Regions from separate parts of the Pantoea sp. X-Soil-TKNS-1279 genome, predicted to be linked through region 1. Evidence: riboswitches for the same ligand, from Rfam matches in the RefSeq annotation. Region 1 holds a riboswitch; each other region holds the start of a gene.

Region 1 (5,073 bases):
GATCGATATTATGTAGCGCCTGCTGCACATTGCTGGCGGTTAAGGACAACGGCAACGGTTCCACCCGCACCAGTGGGTTACGCCGCAGCAAGGCGCGCTGCGCGCTGGTGACTTTAGGTTGCGCCACATCCTGCATATCAAACAGCGTCTGACGGTGCAGATTGTGCAGCGCCACCTCATCGTCATCGTACAGGCGGATATAACCGACACCCGCTCCCACCAACAACGGCAGGAGCGTGGAACCCAGCCCACCCGCGCCCACCACCAGCACCCGAGCCTGACTCAGCCGCTGCTGCCCCTGCTCGCCAATCTCTGGCAACATCATCTGACGTTGGTAGCGATCCATGATTACCCCCCTCCGCCGAAGGTCGCCAGGCCAAAGATCGGCGTGGAGGCGGCAGCCATATCGCGTTTCTCCATCAGGCCACCGTCATGGGCAGCTTTTCCTGCCTCGATCGCCTGGCGAAAGGCTCCTGCCATCCGCACCGGGTCACCCGCTTTAGCCACTGCGGTATTGAGCAAAACGGCATCGAAACCCAGCTCCATTGCCTGTGCTGCCTGCGAGGGGGCACCGATGCCCGCATCGATAATCAACGGAACATCACGGAACCAGGCCCGCATCGCGCGCAGGCCATCAATGTTACGTAGCCCCTGACCGGAACCGATGGGTGCGCCCCACGGCATCAGCACTTCGCAGCCGGCTTCAAGCAATTTTTCACCGACAATCAAATCTTCAGTGGTGTAGGGGAATACCTGAAAGCCATCGGCGCAAAGGATGCGTGCCGCTTCCACCAGCGCGAAGGGATCAGGTTGTAGCGTGTCGGCATGGCCGATCACCTCCAGCTTGATCCACGGGGTGTTAAACAATTCACGCGCCATCTGCGCTGTGGTCACGGCTTCCTGCACCGTGTGGCACCCGGCGGTGTTCGGCAGCACGCGTACATCCAGTTGCGCAAGTAGTTCACGGAAGGCGGCCCCAGCGGCCCCTTCACGCCGCAGACTGACGGTAATGATTTGGCTGCCGCCAGCCGCAATCGCCTGCTGCAAAATTGCCGGTGAGGGATAACCTGCGGTACCAAGCAGAAAGCGGGATTGTGGTTCAAAGCCATAAAACATCATTAGCCCCCCTGCATTGGTGATAACACTTCGAGCTGACAACCCTCTTCCAGTTGCTGACTGTCGTAGCGGGATTTGGGGACAAAAGTACCGTTGTAGGCGGTTGCCACGCAGGCCACATCAATCTGCTGCTCACGCAGCAGTTCGGTCAGGGTACGGGCGGCCGTCAGCACCGGGCGACCGTTAAGCTGAATATTCATGAAGTTGTTCCGAGGTTAAACGCTGCATCAGTTGTTCCGCCATCAGCGGAGCCAGCAGGAAGCCGTGGCGGTACATCCCGTTAAGGTAAAATGTCCCGTTTTGATAGTGGATTTCCGGCAGATTTGCCGGATACGCCGGACGCAAACCGCTGGCGCTTTCGACAATACGCGCTTCGGCCAACGCCGGGTGGATGGCCCAGGCCGCGCTCAGCAACTCCATCATGGCGCGGGCGCTGATCGGGCTGGCATCATGGCTTTCGACCATAGTTGCACCGAGCATAAAATGGCCGCCGCGACGCGGCACCAGATAGCAGGGAAAGCGCGGATGCAGCAGACGAATCGGGCGTGAGAAGCGCACCTCATCGCTGTGTAAAATCAACATCTCGCCCCGCACCGCCCGCAGGCCTGGCAACGCTGTTGCCGCATGGATGCCCCGGCAGTCAATCACCTGCCCCGACGGCTTCCCGTGGTGAAAAGCCACCCCACGTTGCTGCAACTTTTCACGCATTTCATTCAGTGCCAGGCGAGGATCGAGATGCCCCTCCTGCGCAAAAAACAGACCACGGGCAAAGCGCCCGGCGAGGGCTGGCTCCACGTCTGCCGGATCAATCCATTGATGTTGTTCGGTCATGCGGGCAAAGCGGTTCAGTTCCTGGCTGTCGCGTGGTGGTGCCACCACCAGCGTGCCCTGATGTTCAACGCAACTGACGCGTTGCTGCCACCAGGTTGCGGAGTGCTGCCCCAGCTCGATGACGGCCCGTGGTGCGCTTTCTGCTTCACACCAGGGTGCGAGCATACCCCCGGCAAACCAGGAGGCGGGCTGACGCGTGTCATCGCTAATCACTTCAAGCTGTTCACCGCGTTCGGCAAGTAAGGTCGCCACACACAGACCCGCAACACCGCCACCGAGTACAGACCAGCGGCTCATAGCGGGTATTCCGTAATACAAAGGGGAGAATTCACATCGGCCTCTCAGTTTTCGCACTGAGACCCGGGATACAGGAGGAGGGAAATGACACGCGCAACGGAAAAACGTCCCGATGTCAGACAGCCGAGATGACAGGCTGTCAGTCTTCCTACGCCAGTATCAACTGGGTCAGGTTCAAAGGGTCGCTAAGCCGCGCAGTGCGCTTTTAGCCTCTCAGTCTCTTGAGCGAGACTCCCCCGACGCGTCTATTTGTATTGCAGCCGCCAGGCTACGTCAAGTGTAAGCCCGGCAACAAAGCCTAACCTTTAAAAATTCCCTGTTTCAGGTTCATCCATTTTTCTCCATGATTTGCGCGTATTCTCGTCCCCTCATCCTGAAATCCGGCAGGTAAATTATGTGTGCTGATTCAATCATTTCAGCCATTCTGGTGTGTGTATTCGGCGTGATTATTCTGTGGGTGGTGTTCTGCCCCTGAGCCGTCAGGCAAAATAAGAGTAGCGATGCCAGGTGAGCAGCGGAATTTTGCTGTCACTGAACGACTGACCGCTGCCCGGCTGTTGCAACAGGGCGAGGCACAGATCGATCTCCTGACGAATATCATGGCCGAGCACCAAATCCAGGGTGCCGTTCTCCAGCAGCAGTCGGCTCGCTTCACTCAATTCATGGCCGATAAATATCACCTGATCCTGTACGCCAAAATCGGTTAACGCGCGCGCCACCCCTTCGTTACCGCCTGCGGTGTTGTAGATCCCTGCCAACGGGTTCCCCCGCTCCAGCCATTTTTTTACGCTGAGATACGCGGTTTCCGCTTCGTCGTTAATGTTGACGCGATCACGAATGGTTAACCAGGGGAATGCCTCGCGCAACACGCGGCGAAAGCCAATCTCACGCTCCTCCTGGGTACGATAGGTCGAACTACAAATCAGCAGAATATTGCCCGATTGCTGTGCGGGCAGCATACGGCCCATAAACCAGCCCGCAGTGGCTCCGGCAGCGACCTGATCAATACCCACATAGGCGCTGCGCCGCGAATTGGGCAGATCGCTGGTCAGACAAATGACCGGGACTCCATCATCAATCGCCGCTTTAACCGCACGATTTATTTTTACCTCATCGCGACACACCAGGATGATGCCGCTACTGGTGGCGGCTCGCCGGGTAATCAGTTGGCTGAAGCGTTCGACATTGAATTGCACGTTCGGCACGCTATCGAGGCTGAAATGGAGCTGGGGATAATCACTGATAGCAGCGCGTACCTGTTGCTCCACCTGATGGAGAAAACTGGAACCGGATTCGCAAATAATCGCAATGCGCGTTCTGTTAACACTCGGGTTGCCGGTATCTGCGTTCAATCCCAGCCGCTGCATCGCGTCTGCCACTTTTTTGCGCGTCACTTCCCTTACGCCTTCGCGACCATTCAGCACCCGGTCAACGGTGGCGGGACTGACGGCAGCTTCCTGCGCGATTTGTTTGATCGACGGCGATTTCCAGTGATGTTGCTTCATGGCATGTCCTGATGTCATCTACCTCACAGGCAATCAGTATCCGTACATCCTGGCAAAAAGCAAAATCAATCAACCACATGAAATAAAAAGAATTATTCACATTTGATGTTAGTTACATCAAAAAAGCCTGTGATCTACCTCATCAATTCATCACGCCGCCGGGGCTTTGTTTTGACTTGATCTGCGCCCGCATCGATTAATAACGCCACAACCTTTCTACCCCCGAGGAATAACCAATGCTGAATATCGCTTTATTGGGTGCCGGTCGTATCGGCCAGATCCACGCAGGAAATATCGCCGCCCATCCGCAGTGTCGGCTGGCGTATGTTATGGATGTCTATGCTCCGGCAGCGACAGCGTTGGCCGAGAAGTATGGCGCGACAGTTGCCGACCTCGCCACCATCCTGGCAGACAGCAGCATCGATCTGGTGGCGATTTGCAGCGCCACCAACACCCATGCCGATTTGATTGAAGCCGCCGCCAGAGCGAACAAAGCCATCTTCTGTGAAAAACCGGTCGATCTCAGCCTGGCGCGCGTGCAAAGCTGCCTTGCCACGGTGCGGGAAGCAGGTGTGCCGTTGATGATTGGTTTTAACCGCCGATTTGATCCCAGCATGGCACACCTGCAATCCAGCCTGCGCGCCGGGGAGATTGGCAGCACCGAGCTGGTGACCATCAGCTCGCGCGATCCGGGTGCACCACCGCCGGAATACGTGAAAGTCTCCGGTGGCTTGTTCCGCGATATGACGATTCACGATTTTGATATGGCACGCTGGTTACTGGATGAGGAACCGGTCTCGGTATATGCCTCCGCTTCAGCGTTGGTTGATCCCCAAATCAAAGCGGCAGGCGATGTCGATACCGCCGTGGTCACCCTGACCTGTGCCAGCGGCAAAATGGCGGTGATCACCAACAGCCGTCGCGCCAGCTATGGTTACGATCAACGCATTGAGGTCCACGGTAGCGAGGGGATGTTAGCAGTGACCAATCAACTGGAAAGTCAGTTGGTGAAATCGGTGGCGATGGGGGTCGTGGCGCAAAAACCGCAGCACTTTTTCCTGCAACGCTACGCCGAAGCCTATCGCAACGAGTTAGCGACCTTTATTGAGGCACTGGCAAAAGGGGAAGGAGAATACCCGAGTGGGAATGATGGCTTGCAGGCCCTGCTGCTGGCTGATGCAGCGCTGGCATCGTTGAAAACCGGTAAACCGGTAGCACCGGCATCGTTGTTATAAGCGACAAAATTTTGCACCTATGTAGCGGCACGATTTATCGCGCAAATGAGAACAGAGGAGGCCATCAGGCCTCCCCTTTATAACTTAAC
Region 2 (5,073 bases), on a different replicon from region 1:
TTGTTGCAACCAGGCTTTAGCCTCGGAGAGCGTCGCAGCCCAGTCATCATGGCGTGGACGTAGCGCCGCCAACGCAGCTGACAGCGAACAACCAGTGCCGTGGGTGTGGCGAGTATTGACGCGTGGCGCGGTAAAACGCTGACGTCCGTTGCGGGTGATAAGCCAATCCGGGCTCTCCGCATCACTCAGATGTCCTCCCTTCATCAGTACCGCTTCACACCCGAGATCCAGCAATGCATCCCCCTGCATCAGCATCGTCTTCTCATCCTCCGCCACACTGCCGCCAAGCAGCGCCGCGGCTTCTGGCAAATTCGGCGTAATCAACGATACCTGTGGTAACAACAACTCACGCAGACTGGCGATGGCATTCGGTGATAACAACGCATCGCCACTTTTGGCAATCATAACGGTGTCCAGCACCACGAACGGCAGGCTGGCACGCTTCAGCTTGTCAGCGACAATTTCCACCACCGCCGTTTCCGCCAGCATGCCAATTTTTGCCGTGTCGATACGCACATCATCGAGCACCGAATCCAGCTGCGCTCCGACAAAATCTGGTTCGATACGATAGACCGACTGCACACCACGGGTATTCTGCGCCACCAGCGCGGTAATGACGCTGGTGCCATAGGCACCCAGCGCGGAGAAGGCTTTGAGATCGGCCTGAATTCCAGCACCACCGCTGGGGTCAGTACCGGCAATAGTCAATGCGTTAATACGTTTCATGGCGTCACCTCCAGTGTCCACAGCGCATCCAAAAAGGCAGCAACAAAGCTGCCCGGACCCTGGACCTGACGTGCCGCCCGTTCACCGGCCAGTGACATGACCCGACAAGCTGCCGCCACATGTTGCAGACGTTCACCCGGCAGGCTGGCAAAAGCCGCCACCACTGCCGACAGCGCACAACCTGTCCCCACTACGCGTGTCATCAGTGGGCTGCCGCCCGGGATGGCAAAGGTATGCTGACCATCGGTGACGTAATCCACTTCGCCGGTTACCGCCACGATGCTGCAGTAATCATTCGCCAACTGTTGAGCAGCGCTGAGTGCGGCGTCAGCCTGATGCAAGCTGTCCACGCCACGCCCGCCCGCCGCCTGGTTCGCCAGGGCAAGGATTTCCGAGGCGTTGCCACGGATGGCTGCCGGTTGCTGGGTCAATAGCTGCTGACAAAATTCGGTGCGAAAGGTTAACGCGCCCACCGCGACCGGGTCGAGCGTCCAGGGCGTGCCGGCACGGTTTGCCGCCTCTACCGCAGCCTGCATGGCGATGCTGCGATCGCGCGTCAACGTGCCCACGTTGATGAGCAGAGCATCGGCATAACCGCTGAACTGTGCGGCCTCATCAGCGTCGATCACCATGGCAGGTGAGGCACGCAGTGCCAACAGGACATTAGCGGTAAAGGTCTGTACCACATCATTGGTCATGCAATGTACCAGCGAAGCATGTTGATGCAGTAACTGAAGCGAGTGCGCGAGTTGCGCGGAGGAAAGAAGGTCAGGTTGTTTCATAAAGCTCCCAACCGGCGATCAAGAAGGCGAATGCGGTCAGGCATCTGACTTCCCTACGCTGGCATTATCCAGATCAGGTGGTACGGGTATTTCTCAGCCTTCACAAGGAAGGGCACCCCGAGTCATTTATATGACTGGCAGATTAGGGGAAGTTGCCTGCTGACGCAAGCCTGTCCTGTTAACGAGCAACTCCGTACGCTGCGTCGGAACGCTTTAGCACATTCAGTAGCAGCGCGATGGAACGCAAATACACGTTCTGCATAGAGCCATTGCTAATAAAATGGCCTTCGGGATAATTTCCACAACCATTGCAGCATAGATTTTCTGACTTCCCTCCACCTGTCAGGAGTTATCAACCGGTGCTCAGCAGCCATAAAAAACCCCGCAGAACGGGGTTAGTCAGTTATTTTCTTCCTGAAAATCACTTCCGCTGATATTGATTCAAGTACTGCTTAACTTTCTCAGTACCATTACCTACGTTAGCAACAGCGGTACGCAATTGTGTCGCACTCACTTCCAGGGTGTTCGTCCAATACTCAACCTCCCAGGTTTCAGTAAGACTAATAAAGCGTTTGTCTTCCGGTTGTTTTCTCTTTAAATCATCAGCCATTTCGCAGCTCCTGAGGTTAATCCTGAAAACATGACTATCGCTTCTTAAGAAGAGTAACTCGTTAGCTTAACCGAAGGATGTTAGCCGTCCGGTGATTGCCATACAGCCCCACTTAAGGCCAGGAGCCAGCACAGCGCTGGCTTCCGGAAAAAATCCTAGACAATATGGCTGACGATATCAAGGTATAGCAACTATACCAAAGAACAACAGAGCAAACTTTTTTGCTGCATCTAAAGGCTGAATGTTGTTCCCGGTTTTCTGCTAATCAACAGGATCAAGTACTGAGAAACAATTGACTCACATAAACAACAAAACAGTAACATTATGATTTTAGTGAATTAAATGCTTATTTTTGCGTCCTGCGTCATAAATCGTACTCATCGTCATTGATAATTCGCGTCACGAAAAATAGCATCTGCGCACTGGTTACATGAAGTAACAGTAAATGGAAGGCATCATCACACAAGGAATTATCACGGAGGATTTACCATGCACAGGACAGTTCGCACGTCGCTATCCACAGCTATCGCCACTGCACTTCTCATTACATCATTTATCCCTGCTCCTGCTTTAGCAGCTGGTTTCATTGATGACTCATCCCTGACCGGTGGCCTCTACTACTGGCAGCGGCAGCGCGATCGCAAAGAGATGGATCCGCAACAGGGTAAATACGGCCAGTATGATGCCAACCTGCATCATGCAACAGGCAATGCCAGCCTCGATTTCTCTTCAGGCTATCTGGCGGACGTCATCGGCCTTGACCTTGCTGCGTATGGCGCGCTGGAGCTGACTCATGGTGGTCCGGCTGCACCCAACGAAATCGGGTTCAGTGATGCCAGCAACCGCTGGGATGAAAAATGGACTGGTGATAAAAGCGGTGCCAGCCTGTACAAAGCTGCGCTAAAAACCCGATGGCAGGATTACTGGCTGCGTGCCGGATATCTACAACCCACCGGCCAAACGTTACTGGCACCGCACTGGAGTTTCCTGCCGGGAACTTACCGTGGTGTCGAAGCGGGAACCACCTATGACTTTGGTGATGCGGGAGCCCTTTCCTTCTCATGGATGTGGACCGATCAATACAAAGCGCCCTGGTACCAGCATATGTACAACTTCCGCAAAGCAGACGGCACTACGGATGTACCGTGGCTGCAATCTTTCGGCGCGAAGTACGATTTTAAAAATAGCCTGGTCGTGGAAGGGGCTTACGGCCAGGCCGCAAACTACATGGATCAATACTTCGCCAAAGCGTCGTATCAACTGCCGTTGGCCGGTTCGCCGTTGCGAACCAGTTATCAATTTTATGGTGCACAGGATCGCGAGGGAGGCGGCGCCAGCAACGTCAACAATGTCTATGACGGTTTAGCCTGGCTTCAGGCGATGACACTCGGCTACACCCTTGGCGCATTTGATTTGCGCCTGGAAGGCACCTGGGTAAAAGCAGAAGGTAATCAGGGCTTCTTTTTACAACGCATGACGCCCTCGTACGCCAGTTCCAATGGTCGCATGGACGTCTGGTGGGACTCGCGTTCAGACTGGAACGCGAATGGTGAGAAAGCCGTGTTCGCTGGCGTGATGGCCGATCTCGCACACTGGCAATTGCCGGGTTGGCAGGTTGGTGGCTCCTATGCCTATGGCTGGGATGCGAAGCCTTCCACCAATCCCATATACAACCAACAGCAGCGCCTGACAGAATCCGCCTGGAGCCTTGATCTGGTGTACACCTTGCAGGAAACACGCGCTAAAGGGACGCAGTTCAAATTGCATTACACCAAATATGACAACCATAGCAACCTGCCGAGCTACAGCGGTGGCTACGGCAACATCTTCCAGGATGAAAAAGACATCAAATTTATGGTCATTGCTCCCTTTACTATTTTCTGACGCTAAGCGGGCTGGATCCCGCTATTGTCATCCATGCACAAGGATAACCGCATGAAAAATTTACAGTTAAGCTTTCTGGCACTCAGCATGATGGGCATCACCGCCTGTAATGCCGTACCGCAAAATCAGCAACAGGTCGTCGATCAAATCAGTCAATTTGGTGTGCAGTACCAGGTCACGGATAACCAGGCTGCCAGCCACGGCGTGGATTGCGCCCAACTGGGTGCTGACTGGGCATCCTGCAACCGGGCAACCATCAGATTGACCAACCACGGTCCGGCCATCACCAGCAAAAACTGGGCGATTTATATGAGCAACGTGCATGAAACCCTGCGCGTTGATAATGACCAGTTTAAAATGACGCATATCGTCGGTGATTTAACCCGACTGGAGCCTACGGATAAGTTCACCGGATTTGCTGCCGGGGCCACGGTGGAGATCCCCATCGTCAACGAATACTGGCAACTGTTTATTACCGATGTAATGCCGCGCTGGTACGTCACTGCCGCAGGGGCATCGCCCAAAATTATCACCAGCACCGACACGGAAAATTTAACCGATTTTGTCATGCCGTTTGGCGAACAGTGGAAACGTACCGCAGATGACAAAAACGTGCTGATGCAACCGGTCAGCCGCTTTGAGAAAAATGCCGATATCAAGCTGCTGCCTGCTGTTTCGCTGCGTGGACAGATCACCCCCACGCCGCGATCGGTGAACATTCACACGGCAGATGTCGATCTGAGTCAGGGTGTCGCACTCCAGTTGCATACCCTGACGGCTGACCAGGCGGCGGCAGTGCAGCAACGCTTTGCCCTGCTGAATATCAAGACGAACCCAACCGGTTATGGCATCGCAACGCAAATCGATGCCGCACGCTTCAAGGGAGAAGAGGCCGTGTCCGGGGCGTATCAGTTAACCATCACCCCACGCGGCACTGACATCGTCGGCTATGACTCTGCGGGCGTTTTCTATGGACTGATGTCGCTGCTGTCACTGGTACCGGCAGAGGGTAAACCGCTGATCGCCACCCTGGAGGCCCAGGATGCCCCCCGCTTCGCTTATCGTGGTGCA
Region 3 (5,073 bases), on a different replicon from region 1:
ACGCTGAGTTTTTGTTATACCGGGCTGGCATTGCAGCAGCAGCGGGCCGAAGATTTGCTGGAGCAGGATCGCATCGAACAACTGGTGCAATTGGTAGGCGACAAAAATCAGGTACGCCAAATGATTGCTTCTCACCTCGGCCGTAGCTTCCGCCAGGGTAAGCATATTCTGCGCGTCCTGTATTATCGCCCGCTTCCCAACCTGCTACCCGGTTCCCCGTTGCGTCGCTCCGAAACCCATTTAGCGCGGCAAATCTTCAGTGGTCTGACACGGATAAATGAGGAAAAGGGGGAAATTGAACCCGATATTGCCCATCACTGGCAACAAACATCGCTGCTGCACTGGCGCTTTTTCCTGCGACCCGCGATTCGTTTTCACCACGGTCGTGAACTTGAGATGGAGGATGTCATCAGCTCGTTGGATCGTCTGCGTACCCAACCGCTGTTCTCCCATATTGCCAAACTTCACTCCCCTGCCCCCTGGACGCTGGATATTCAACTGACTCAACCTGATAACTGGCTACCGTGGCTGCTTGGCAGCGTCAGCGCGATGATCTTGCCGCGCGAATGGCAAACGGTACGCGATTTCGCCCGTCAGCCGATTGGCACAGGCCCCTACAGCGTGGTGCGCAACCAGCAAAGCCAACTTAAAATTGCCGCTTTTGATGACTACTTCGGCTACCGCGCGCTGATTGATGATGTCTCAATCTGGGTATTGCCGGAAATCAGCGACGAACTGGTGTATGCCGGAGTGAAGTTGCAGGGCGAAACCGCCGATGAAAAATCGGAGGAGAGCCGCCTGGAAGAGGGTTGCTATTTTCTGCTGTATGACCAACGTTCAGAGCAAGGACGCGATGCCCATTTCCGCCGCTGGGTCAGCTATCTGTTTAACCCTATCGCCCTGCTGAACAACGCCGGGGTAGGGTATCAACGCTACTGGTTCCCGGCCTATGGCTTGATTCCTCGCTGGCACCACCGCCGCGACTTAACCCCAGTCAGCAAACCACAGCATCTCACCCAACTGACCATCAGCTGGTACAGCCATCATGTTGAGCATGAAGGGATCGCCAATGCGCTGCGCCCACTGCTGGCGCAGCAGGGCGTAGAGTTAATCACCCGTGAACTGAGTTACGAAGCATGGTTTAACGGTGAAGGCGAAAGCGATATCTGGCTCGGCAGTGTCAACTTCACCCTGCCACTGGATTACTCGCTGTTCGCCCAATTGTATGAGCTGCCGCTGATGCAGCAATGCATCCCAATAGACTGGCAAAGCGCGGCTGAACGCTGGCGCGAAAAAACGCTACCGCTGGCGGAATGGAGTAAGCAACTGGTGGACAGTGACTACCTGCATCCGCTGTTTCATCACTGGTTGCTGCTGGAAGGCCAGCGCAGTATGCGTGGTGTGCGCATGAATACCCTTGGCTGGTTTGACTTTAAATCCGCCTGGTTTGCCCCGCCGGAGCTGTGAACCTTTCGCCCTGAGCCGGAAATGACTAGAATGAGCCGTTCTCAACGGGGTGCCCTGCATTACAGGGGCTGAGAGAGACCCGTCGAACCTGATCCGGTTAATACCGGCGTAGGGATTTGAGATGCCTCACTGCTCAGATCCTTTGCGACTCAACCTTATCTTCTCCTCAAGGAGCGCAAAGTGTTTAAAAAAATTCTGCCCGTGCTGCTGCTGATTTCTGCCCCGGCGCTGGCTGCCAAACCGGTACTGACCGTCTACACCTACGATTCATTCTCTGCCGATTGGGGACCCGGTCCGGCAGTAAAAAAAGCCTTTGAAGCCCAGTGCGGCTGTGAGCTGAAATATGTCGCGCTCGAAGATGGCGTGTCGCTGCTCAATCGTGTCCGGATGGAAGGCAAAAACAGCAAAGCGGATATCGTGCTGGGCCTCGATAACAATCTGGTGCAGGCGGCAGAAAAAACCGGCCTGTTTGCCAAAAGCCAGGTGGATACCGGCGCACTCCAGCTGCCAGATGGCTGGCACAACGACACCTTTATCCCGTTCGACTATGGCTACTTCGCCTTTGTCTATGACAAAAACAAATTGAAGAACCCGCCCAAAAGTCTGAAAGAGTTGGTGGAAAGTCCTGAAAAATGGCGCGTGATCTATGAAGATCCACGTACCAGCACCCCCGGACTTGGCCTGCTGCTGTGGATGCAAAAGGTGTATGGCGACAAAGCACCGGAAGCCTGGCAAAAACTGGCGCAAAAAACCGTCACCGTCACCAAAGGCTGGAGTGAAGCTTATGGCCTGTTCCTGAAAGGTGAAGGCGATCTGGTGCTGAGTTACACCACCTCCCCGGCTTATCACATCATTGAAGAGAAGAAAGAAAACTACGCGGCAGCGCCGTTCAGCGAAGGCCATTACATGCAGGTTGAAGTGGCGGCACAGCTCGCCAGCAGCAAACAACCAAAACTGGCACAGCAATTTATGCAGTTTATGGTATCCCCGGCCTTCCAGCAGACCATCCCGACCGGCAACTGGATGTATCCGGTCATTAAAAGCGATCTGCCTGCCGGTTATCAGACGCTAAACGTACCGCAAACGGCGTTGCAATATAGCCCGACTGAGGTTGCCGACCATCGCGCCGACTGGATAAGTGCATGGCAACGCGCCGTCAGCCGTTAATTCCCGGCTGGCTGCTGCCCGGCAGTTTCACCGCGCTCTTGTTATGCGCGGTGGCGCTGCTGGCGTTTGGCGCGCTGCTGATGTCAGCCCCCATCGGTGACTGGCGTGGCCTGCTCACCGATGACTATCTGCATCACGTACTGGCTTTCTCCTTCTGGCAGGCGTTACTGTCGGCGCTGTTCTCAGTCATCCCCGCGATCCCGCTGGCACGCGCCCTGTACCGTCGACGTTTTCCCGGACGTAACCTGCTGTTACGCCTGTGCGCCATGACGCTGGTGCTGCCGGTACTGGTGGCAATATTCGGCCTGCTGAGCGTCTATGGTCGCAGCGGCTGGCTGGCCCAGCTGTGCAGCCTGGTAGGTATCGATTATCACTTCTCACCCTATGGGTTGCAGGGCATTTTGCTGGCACATGTGTTCTTCAATCTGCCGCTGGCCACGCGCATGCTGTTGCAGTCGCTGGAAAGCATCCCGGGCGAGCAACGTCAGCTGGCGGCACAGCTCGGCCTGCGCAGTTGGAACCTGTTCCGCTTACTCGAATGGCCGTGGCTGCGGCGGCAGATTATGCCGACCGCCGCGTTGATTTTTATGCTGTGCTTTGCCAGTTTTGCCACCGTGCTGGCGCTGGGCGGTGGCCCACAGGCCACCACGCTGGAGCTGGCAATTTTTCAGGCGCTGAGTTTTGACTACGATCCCGGCCGCGCGGCCCTGCTGGCGCTGCTGCAACTGGGCTGCTGCCTGCTGCTGGTGTTGCTGAGCCAGCGCTTCAGCCAAGCTATTCCGAGCGGAAGTCAGCAGATACGCGGCTGGCGCGATCCCCAGGATAGCTGGCGCGCGCGCCTCAGCGATGGCTTATTGATCGGTTTAGCCTTGTTGTTGTTGCTCCCGCCTTTGCTGGCGGTAGTGACTGATGGCCTGCGTGGCGGCGTCGCCGGGGCGATTCAACAACCGGCTCTGTGGCAGGCCACCTTTACCTCATTACGCATTGCCATCGGAGCAGGCGTGTTGTGCGTCATTCTTACCCTGATGCTGTTATGGAGCAGCCGTGAACTGCGCCTGCGTCATCACACTATCCCGGCGCAAGCAATGGAACTGAGTGGCATGTTGATTCTGGCAATGCCAGGTATCGTGCTGGCGAGCGGTTTTTTCTTGCTGTTCAACGCCACCGTTGGCCTGCCGCAATCCGCCGACGGACTGGTGATCTTCACGAACGCACTGATCGCTATCCCCTATGCCATGAAAGTGCTGGAGAACCCGATGCGCGATCTCAGCGCGCGTTACAATCAGTTATGCGCCTCGCTGGGTATGCAGGGGTTGAACCGCCTGCGCCTGCTTGAACTGCGCGCACTGAAACGTCCGATTGCCCAGGCGCTGGCCTTTGCCTGCGTGTTGTCGATTGGCGATTTTGGCGTGGTGGCGTTGTTTGGCAGCGCGGATTTCCGCACGTTGCCATTCTATCTGTTCCAGCAAATTGGGGCCTATCGCGGTGAGGACGGCGCGGTCACCGCGTTGCTGTTGCTGCTGCTGTGCCTGCTCCTGTTTACCCTGATGGAAAAATTGCCAGGTCGTCATGCTGACACTGAATAACCTCACCTACCTGTACCAGCATCTGCCGATGCGCTTCCAGTTTAGTGCGCAAGCCGGCGAACGGCTGGCGATCCTGGGTCCGAGCGGAGCCGGGAAAAGTACCCTGCTTAGCCTGATTGGCGGCTTTTTGCCGGTCAGCAGCGGCAGTTTATGGTTAAACGGCGAAGAGCATACCGCCAGCGTCCCCGCCGCGCGCCCGGTGTCGATGTTATTCCAGGAGAACAACCTGTTTCCGCACCTGACGGTGCAGCAGAATCTGGGACTGGGGCTGCATCCGGGCTTAAAACTCACCGCTGACCAGAAACAGCAGGTGCTTGAGATCGCCGGGCAGACCGGGCTTCAGGAGATGCTACAGCGCCTGCCGGGACAGCTCTCCGGCGGGCAACGCCAACGCGTAGCGCTGGCGCGCTGTCTGCTGCGCAATCAGCCGATTCTATTGTTGGATGAACCTTTTTCTGCACTCGATCCGGCGTTGCGTCAGGAGATGCTGCAACTGGTGCATAGCGTCTGCGTCGCGCGTAACATCACGCTGCTGATGGTGTCGCATAGTCTGGAAGATGCGCGGCAAATCGCGTCGCGCAGTCTGGTGGTGGTTGATGGTCGGATTTACTGGGATGGCAGCACGGAAGACCTGCTCAATGGCAGAACCCCCGCCGCCGCCATTCTCGGCGTGGCACAACGTTAAGCGAAGAACACCTTCCACAGCAGATGACGGAACACCGGCATCATTGGGTGGAACTGGATAGCAATAAACGCTGCCACGCCGACCACTGCGGCCAACGGTGCCAGCCAGCGTAAACGCGCCGCCGGTAGATACGCCGTTGCCCAGTCGATATTTTTGCCACTGCGCCAC
Region 4 (5,073 bases), on a different replicon from region 1:
GCCACCGAACAGGCGATTGCGCTGGTGGGTGCTGCGATTGAACGCGCGATGTTGGTCTGTGCCTGATCGGTAGCGGCGCGATTTATCGCGCAATTTAGTGCGTAATAAATCGCGTCGTCAGCCGTGTTTTACGCCGTGACGGTGGGTTCCGTCAGCGCCAGCAACTCTCGCGTGGCCGCCAGCCAGTCGGGTGCCTGAGTGATGGCGCTAACCACCGCGATGCTACCCACGCCGGTCGCCAGCACCTCTGGTGCGCGCGCCAACGAAATACCGCCAATGGCTACCGTTGAAATGCCTTCCAGCCGCGCCAGATGACGTGTTAACTCTGCAATGCCTTGCGGTTCTGATGGCATCTCTTTAGTTTGTGTCGGGAAAATATGCCCCAGCGCGATATAGGAGGGGCGCAGCGCCAGTGCCCGATCCAGTTCGGCATCATCATGGGTGGATAAGCCGAGGCGCAAGCCCGCCTGACGAATTGCCTCCAAATCGGCCACATCCAGATCTTCCTGGCCGAGATGCACGCCATAGGCGTTGTAGCGAATCGCCAGGCGCCAGTAATCATTGATAAACAGGCGGGCGCGATATTGTTTGCCAAGTGCGATAGCCTCCCGCACCGCCTCTTCCACTTCATGGTCTTCGCAATCTTTAATACGCAGCTGAATGGTGCGTACTCCCGCTTCCAGCAAACGGGCAATCCACTCAACGCTATCGACAACCGGGTAAAGCCCTAAACGTGGGGCGGTACTGGGGAAGGCGGCGGTCATACATTTTCCTCTTTCAGGGCATCGGCGGCATGATAAAGCTCACCGCCACGGCTACGGAAGGCATCTGACATCTGCGCCATCCCGATTTCAATCGGCTGGGCTTCCGCCTGCTGACGGGCGGCAAAGTCACGCACTTCCTGGGTGATTTTCATGGAGCAGAATTTCGGGCCGCACATGGAACAAAAATGTGCCACTTTGCCCGACTCCTGCGGCAGTGTCTCATCGTGATAAGCGCGCGCGGTATGTGGGTCGAGCGCCAGATTGAACTGGTCCTCCCAGCGAAACTCAAAACGCGCTTTCGACATGGCGTTATCGCGGATCTGGGCGCCAGGATGGCCCTTCGCCAGATCGGCGGCATGAGCGGCAATTTTATAGGTGATCAATCCCTGTTTCACATCTTCCTTATTCGGCAAACCCAGATGTTCTTTCGGGGTGACGTAGCACAGCATCGCACAGCCGAACCAGCCAATCATCGCGGCACCGATGCCAGAAGTGAAATGATCGTAGCCGGGGGCGATATCGGTGGTCAGTGGGCCGAGGGTATAGAACGGGGCTTCGTGACAATGTTCCAGTTGTTCGGTCATATTGCGGCGAATCATCTGCATCGGCACATGCCCCGGACCTTCGATCATCACCTGCACATCATATTCCCAGGCGATTTTGGTCAGCTCACCCAGCGTATGTAGCTCGGCAAACTGCGCTTCATCGTTGGCATCCTGAATCGAACCCGGACGCAGTCCATCACCCAGCGACAGAGCAACATCATAGGCAGCACAGATTTCGCAAATCTCACGGAAGTGCAGATACAGGAAACTCTCCTGATGGTGCGACAAACACCACTTCGCCATGATTGAACCGCCACGCGAAACGATGCCGGTCAGACGTTTCGCCGTCATCGGCACATAACGCAGCAGCACGCCGGCGTGGATGGTGAAGTAGTCAACGCCTTGTTCGGCTTGCTCAAGCAAGGTGTCGCGGAAAATTTCCCAATTCAGATCTTCCGCAATGCCGTTTACCTTCTCCAGCGCCTGATAAATCGGTACGGTGCCAATCGGCACCGGGCTGTTACGCAAAATCCACTCGCGTGTTTCATGGATATAACGGCCGGTCGAGAGATCCATCACCGTGTCAGCCCCCCAGCGTGTCGACCACACCAGCTTCTCCACTTCCTCTTCAATTGAGGAGCTGACCGCCGAGTTGCCGATGTTGGCATTCACTTTGACCAGAAAATTGCGGCCAATGATCATCGGCTCAGATTCAGGGTGGTTAATGTTGGATGGGATGATGGCTCGCCCTGCGGCGACTTCCTGACGCACGAACTCGGCGGTGATATTTTCCGGCAGATGCGCACCAAAGCTATGGCCAGGATGTTGTTGTAGCAACACTTCGCCACGGATGCGCTCGCGCCCCATGTTTTCACGTAGTGCAATAAACTCCATTTCCGGGGTAATGACGCCCTGACGCGCATAATGCAACTGGGTAACACGGTGGCCTGCTTTGGCACGTCGCGGTTGGGGCAGATGTTCAAAACGCAGGTGATCCAGCCCCTCATCTGCCAGGCGTTGCTGTGTATAGCTGGAGCTGAGCTGGTCGATGGTTTCACTGTCGCCGCGCTCCGCGATCCAGTTGGCGCGCAGTTTGCTCAACCCCCGATGAACATCAATCGATGCATGCGGATCGCCGTAAGCCCCGGCCGTGTCATACACCGGCACCGGTTCGTTGGCTTCGTATTGCGGATTATCTTTACTGCCGCCGGTCAGGGTCGGGCTGAGCTGAATCTCACGCATCGGCACACGAATATCATCACGACTGCCGGTGATCCAGATACGTTTAGAATTGGGGAAGGCAGTGCCCTGGAGGGAATCAATAAATTCCTGCGCCTGGGCGCGTTGTTCACGACGAGAAGTTTTTACAACAGACATAGCAAGTTTCCTGTAAATGATGGAAGTTGCTTGTCCGGAGTCCGGAAGGAGTAACAGAAACGGCGCGCGCACCGGCTGTGATATTTACTCTTGTTCCCTTCGCAGGTACTAACCTGATCAGGTTCCGCGGATCCCGAATTAACGGTCTCAGCCCGAAATGGGCACTCCGACAAGAAAATATTTACGGTGTTAAACCGTAAAGTAAAAAAGCCCTCGTAGCATAGAAGGGCTTTTTACGAATAACAAGTCTTTTACAAATGCGGGCGGCTAAGCAGGGCGGGCGATGATGCTTTCATTCGCTACCGGCGTATGCGCCAGCTGATTGTCCCATGCCAGATGCACGAGCTTATCTTCCAGCGTAAAACGTGACTCCAGCACTTCACCCACTTCAGACAGCGCCTGCTGGAAGGTGACGCAGTTGTCATCGGTGATGGCCTGTTGCAGATGGCCGTCATACAGTTGCATCATTCGTTCGGTATTGGCTTCCAGTGACGGGTAGATTTGCGCGGCGGCGATCATCGGGCTGTCACCTTGCATCTCACTGATAATATGTTCATAAATGCTGAAATGGCCGGCGGAGAGATAATCCACCAGGTTATGACAAAAGGCATCCAGCGCCTGTTCGTCCAGGGCACTCAACGCATCTTTTTTGGGCTTCATGCCAACCAACTGGTAGTAAGTCACAAGTAGCTGACGACGCGCGTGTAGCCATGAATCGACCAATTCGTTACCGCGGCCTACACGCTCGGTCAGGTCATCTAACTGAGTAAGCATACAAGGCTCCATGTGGGTTATAGTGGTTCATTCTGCGAATAGACGCTAAGGATGACGATTTAAATGCAACGTGAGATCTCAAGCGTAGACGCTGGCTGGTGGATTGTCAGCCATGAACAAAAACTTTGGCTGCCACAGGGTGAGCTGCCGCACGGGACGGCGGAACAATTCGATCTGGCGGGCAGCAGCGGCATGGTGATTGGCGAATGGCAGGGTGAAAACGTCTGGCTGGTGCGCGAATCACGTTCTGACAATATGGGCTCAGTACGCCAGTTGATCGACGAAGATGTCGGCCTGTTCCAGCTTGCCGGACGTGGCGTGCAACTGGCGGAATTCTTTCGTTCGCATCGCTGGTGCGGCTATTGCGGCCACGAAATGCATTTGAGCAAGCGTGAGTTTGCTTGCCTGTGCGGTCACTGCCGTGAACGCTATTACCCGCAAATCGCGCCCTGCATCATCGTGGCGATTCGGCGCGGAGATGAGATCCTGCTGGCGAACCACGCAAAGCATCGTAACAACGTCTACACCGTACTGGCCGGTTTTGTTGAAGTGGGGGAAACCCTCGAACAGGCAGTGGCGCGTGAGGTGATGGAAGAGAGCAATGTACGAGTGAAAAACGTACGTTACGTCACCTCACAACCCTGGCCATTCCCCCATTCGCTGATGATGGCCTATATGGCGGAATACGATGGCGGGGAGCTACAGCATGACGGCAAAGAACTGCTGGATGCCGGCTGGTTCCGCTACGATGCGTTACCTTTATTACCGCCGCCGGGTACCGTCGCGCGACGTCTGATTGAAGATACCGTTGCCCACTGTCGCGCCAGCGCGCTGTGAAAATGCTACACTGGCGCCCTGTCAGTGAGAGAGCCAATTATGAGTGAACTGAAGAACGATCGTTATCTGCGCGCCCTGTTACGTCAGCCGGTGGATGTCACCCCGGTTTGGATGATGCGACAAGCCGGGCGTTATCTGCCGGAATATAAAGCCACACGCGCCGAGGCCGGTGACTTTATGTCGCTGTGTAAAAATGCTGAGCTGGCCTGTGAAGTCACGCTGCAACCGCTGCGTCGCTATGCGCTGGATGCGGCAATCCTCTTCAGCGATATTCTCACCATCCCGGATGCCATGGGATTGGGCCTGTACTTTGAAACCGGTGAAGGCCCCCGTTTCTCTCACCCGATTACCAGCCGCGCTGACGTCGACAAACTGCCGGTACCTGACCCGGAGCAAGAGCTGGGTTATGTGATGAATGCGGTGCGTACCATTCGCCATAACCTGAAAGGCGAAGTGCCGCTGATCGGTTTCTCCGGTAGCCCGTGGACGCTGGCTACCTACATGGTTGAAGGGGGTAGCAGCAAGGCCTTCACCAAAATCAAAAAGATGATGTACGCCGAGCCACAAACGCTGCATGCGTTGCTGGATAAGCTGGCCGACAGCGTGATCCTCTATCTGAACGCGCAGATCAAAGCCGGTGCGCAGTCGATCATGGTGTTCGACACCTGGGGCGGCGTGCTGACCGGACGTGATTATCGCGAGTTCTCGCTTTACTACATGCACAAAATCGTTGATAGCGTGCTGCATGAGAACGAAGGTCGCCGTGTGCCGATCAC

What was found. A riboswitch is a leader RNA that binds a small molecule or an ion and turns the genes downstream of it on or off. The one in region 1 is predicted to bind thiamine pyrophosphate.
Region 2: linked by a shared signal. The riboswitch ahead of thiM (hydroxyethylthiazole kinase) and the one ahead of AC6I8N_RS22580 (FAD-dependent oxidoreductase) in region 1 are both predicted to bind thiamine pyrophosphate.
Region 3: linked by a shared signal. The riboswitch ahead of thiB (thiamine ABC transporter substrate binding subunit) and the one ahead of AC6I8N_RS22580 (FAD-dependent oxidoreductase) in region 1 are both predicted to bind thiamine pyrophosphate.
Region 4: linked by a shared signal. The riboswitch ahead of thiC (phosphomethylpyrimidine synthase ThiC) and the one ahead of AC6I8N_RS22580 (FAD-dependent oxidoreductase) in region 1 are both predicted to bind thiamine pyrophosphate.

What each region holds. Positions count from the first base shown of each region.
Region 1 is NZ_AP035949.1:525,501-530,573, forward strand. It holds gene AC6I8N_RS22565 (ThiF family adenylyltransferase) at 1-346, opposite strand, end outside; gene AC6I8N_RS22570 (thiazole synthase) at 349-1,116, opposite strand; gene thiS (sulfur carrier protein ThiS) at 1,119-1,316, opposite strand; gene AC6I8N_RS22580 (FAD-dependent oxidoreductase) at 1,300-2,244, opposite strand; TPP riboswitch at 2,373-2,492, opposite strand; gene AC6I8N_RS22585 (LacI family DNA-binding transcriptional regulator) at 2,724-3,749, opposite strand; gene iolG (inositol 2-dehydrogenase) at 3,986-4,984, shown strand; gene AC6I8N_RS22595 (pirin family protein) at 5,069-5,073, opposite strand, start outside.
Region 2 is NZ_AP035948.1:2,876,497-2,881,569, forward strand. It holds gene thiD (bifunctional hydroxymethylpyrimidine kinase/phosphomethylpyrimidine kinase) at 1-726, opposite strand, end outside; gene thiM (hydroxyethylthiazole kinase) at 723-1,508, opposite strand; TPP riboswitch at 1,542-1,638, opposite strand; gene AC6I8N_RS13480 (DUF3606 domain-containing protein) at 1,930-2,118, opposite strand; gene chiP (chitoporin ChiP) at 2,608-4,002, shown strand; gene AC6I8N_RS13490 (beta-N-acetylhexosaminidase) at 4,054-5,073, shown strand, end outside.
Region 3 is NZ_AP035948.1:802,083-807,155, reverse strand. It holds gene sgrR (HTH-type transcriptional regulator SgrR) at 1-1,467, shown strand, start outside; TPP riboswitch at 1,503-1,600, shown strand; gene thiB (thiamine ABC transporter substrate binding subunit) at 1,648-2,634, shown strand; gene thiP (thiamine/thiamine pyrophosphate ABC transporter permease ThiP) at 2,610-4,220, shown strand; gene thiQ (thiamine ABC transporter ATP-binding protein ThiQ) at 4,204-4,905, shown strand; gene AC6I8N_RS03615 (DedA family protein) at 4,902-5,073, opposite strand, start outside.
Region 4 is NZ_AP035948.1:290,535-295,607, forward strand. It holds gene AC6I8N_RS01320 (aminotransferase-like domain-containing protein) at 1-66, shown strand, start outside; gene thiE (thiamine phosphate synthase) at 129-764, opposite strand; gene thiC (phosphomethylpyrimidine synthase ThiC) at 761-2,686, opposite strand; TPP riboswitch at 2,764-2,865, opposite strand; gene AC6I8N_RS01335 (Rsd/AlgQ family anti-sigma factor) at 2,954-3,460, opposite strand; gene nudC (NAD(+) diphosphatase) at 3,524-4,297, shown strand; gene hemE (uroporphyrinogen decarboxylase) at 4,337-5,073, shown strand, end outside.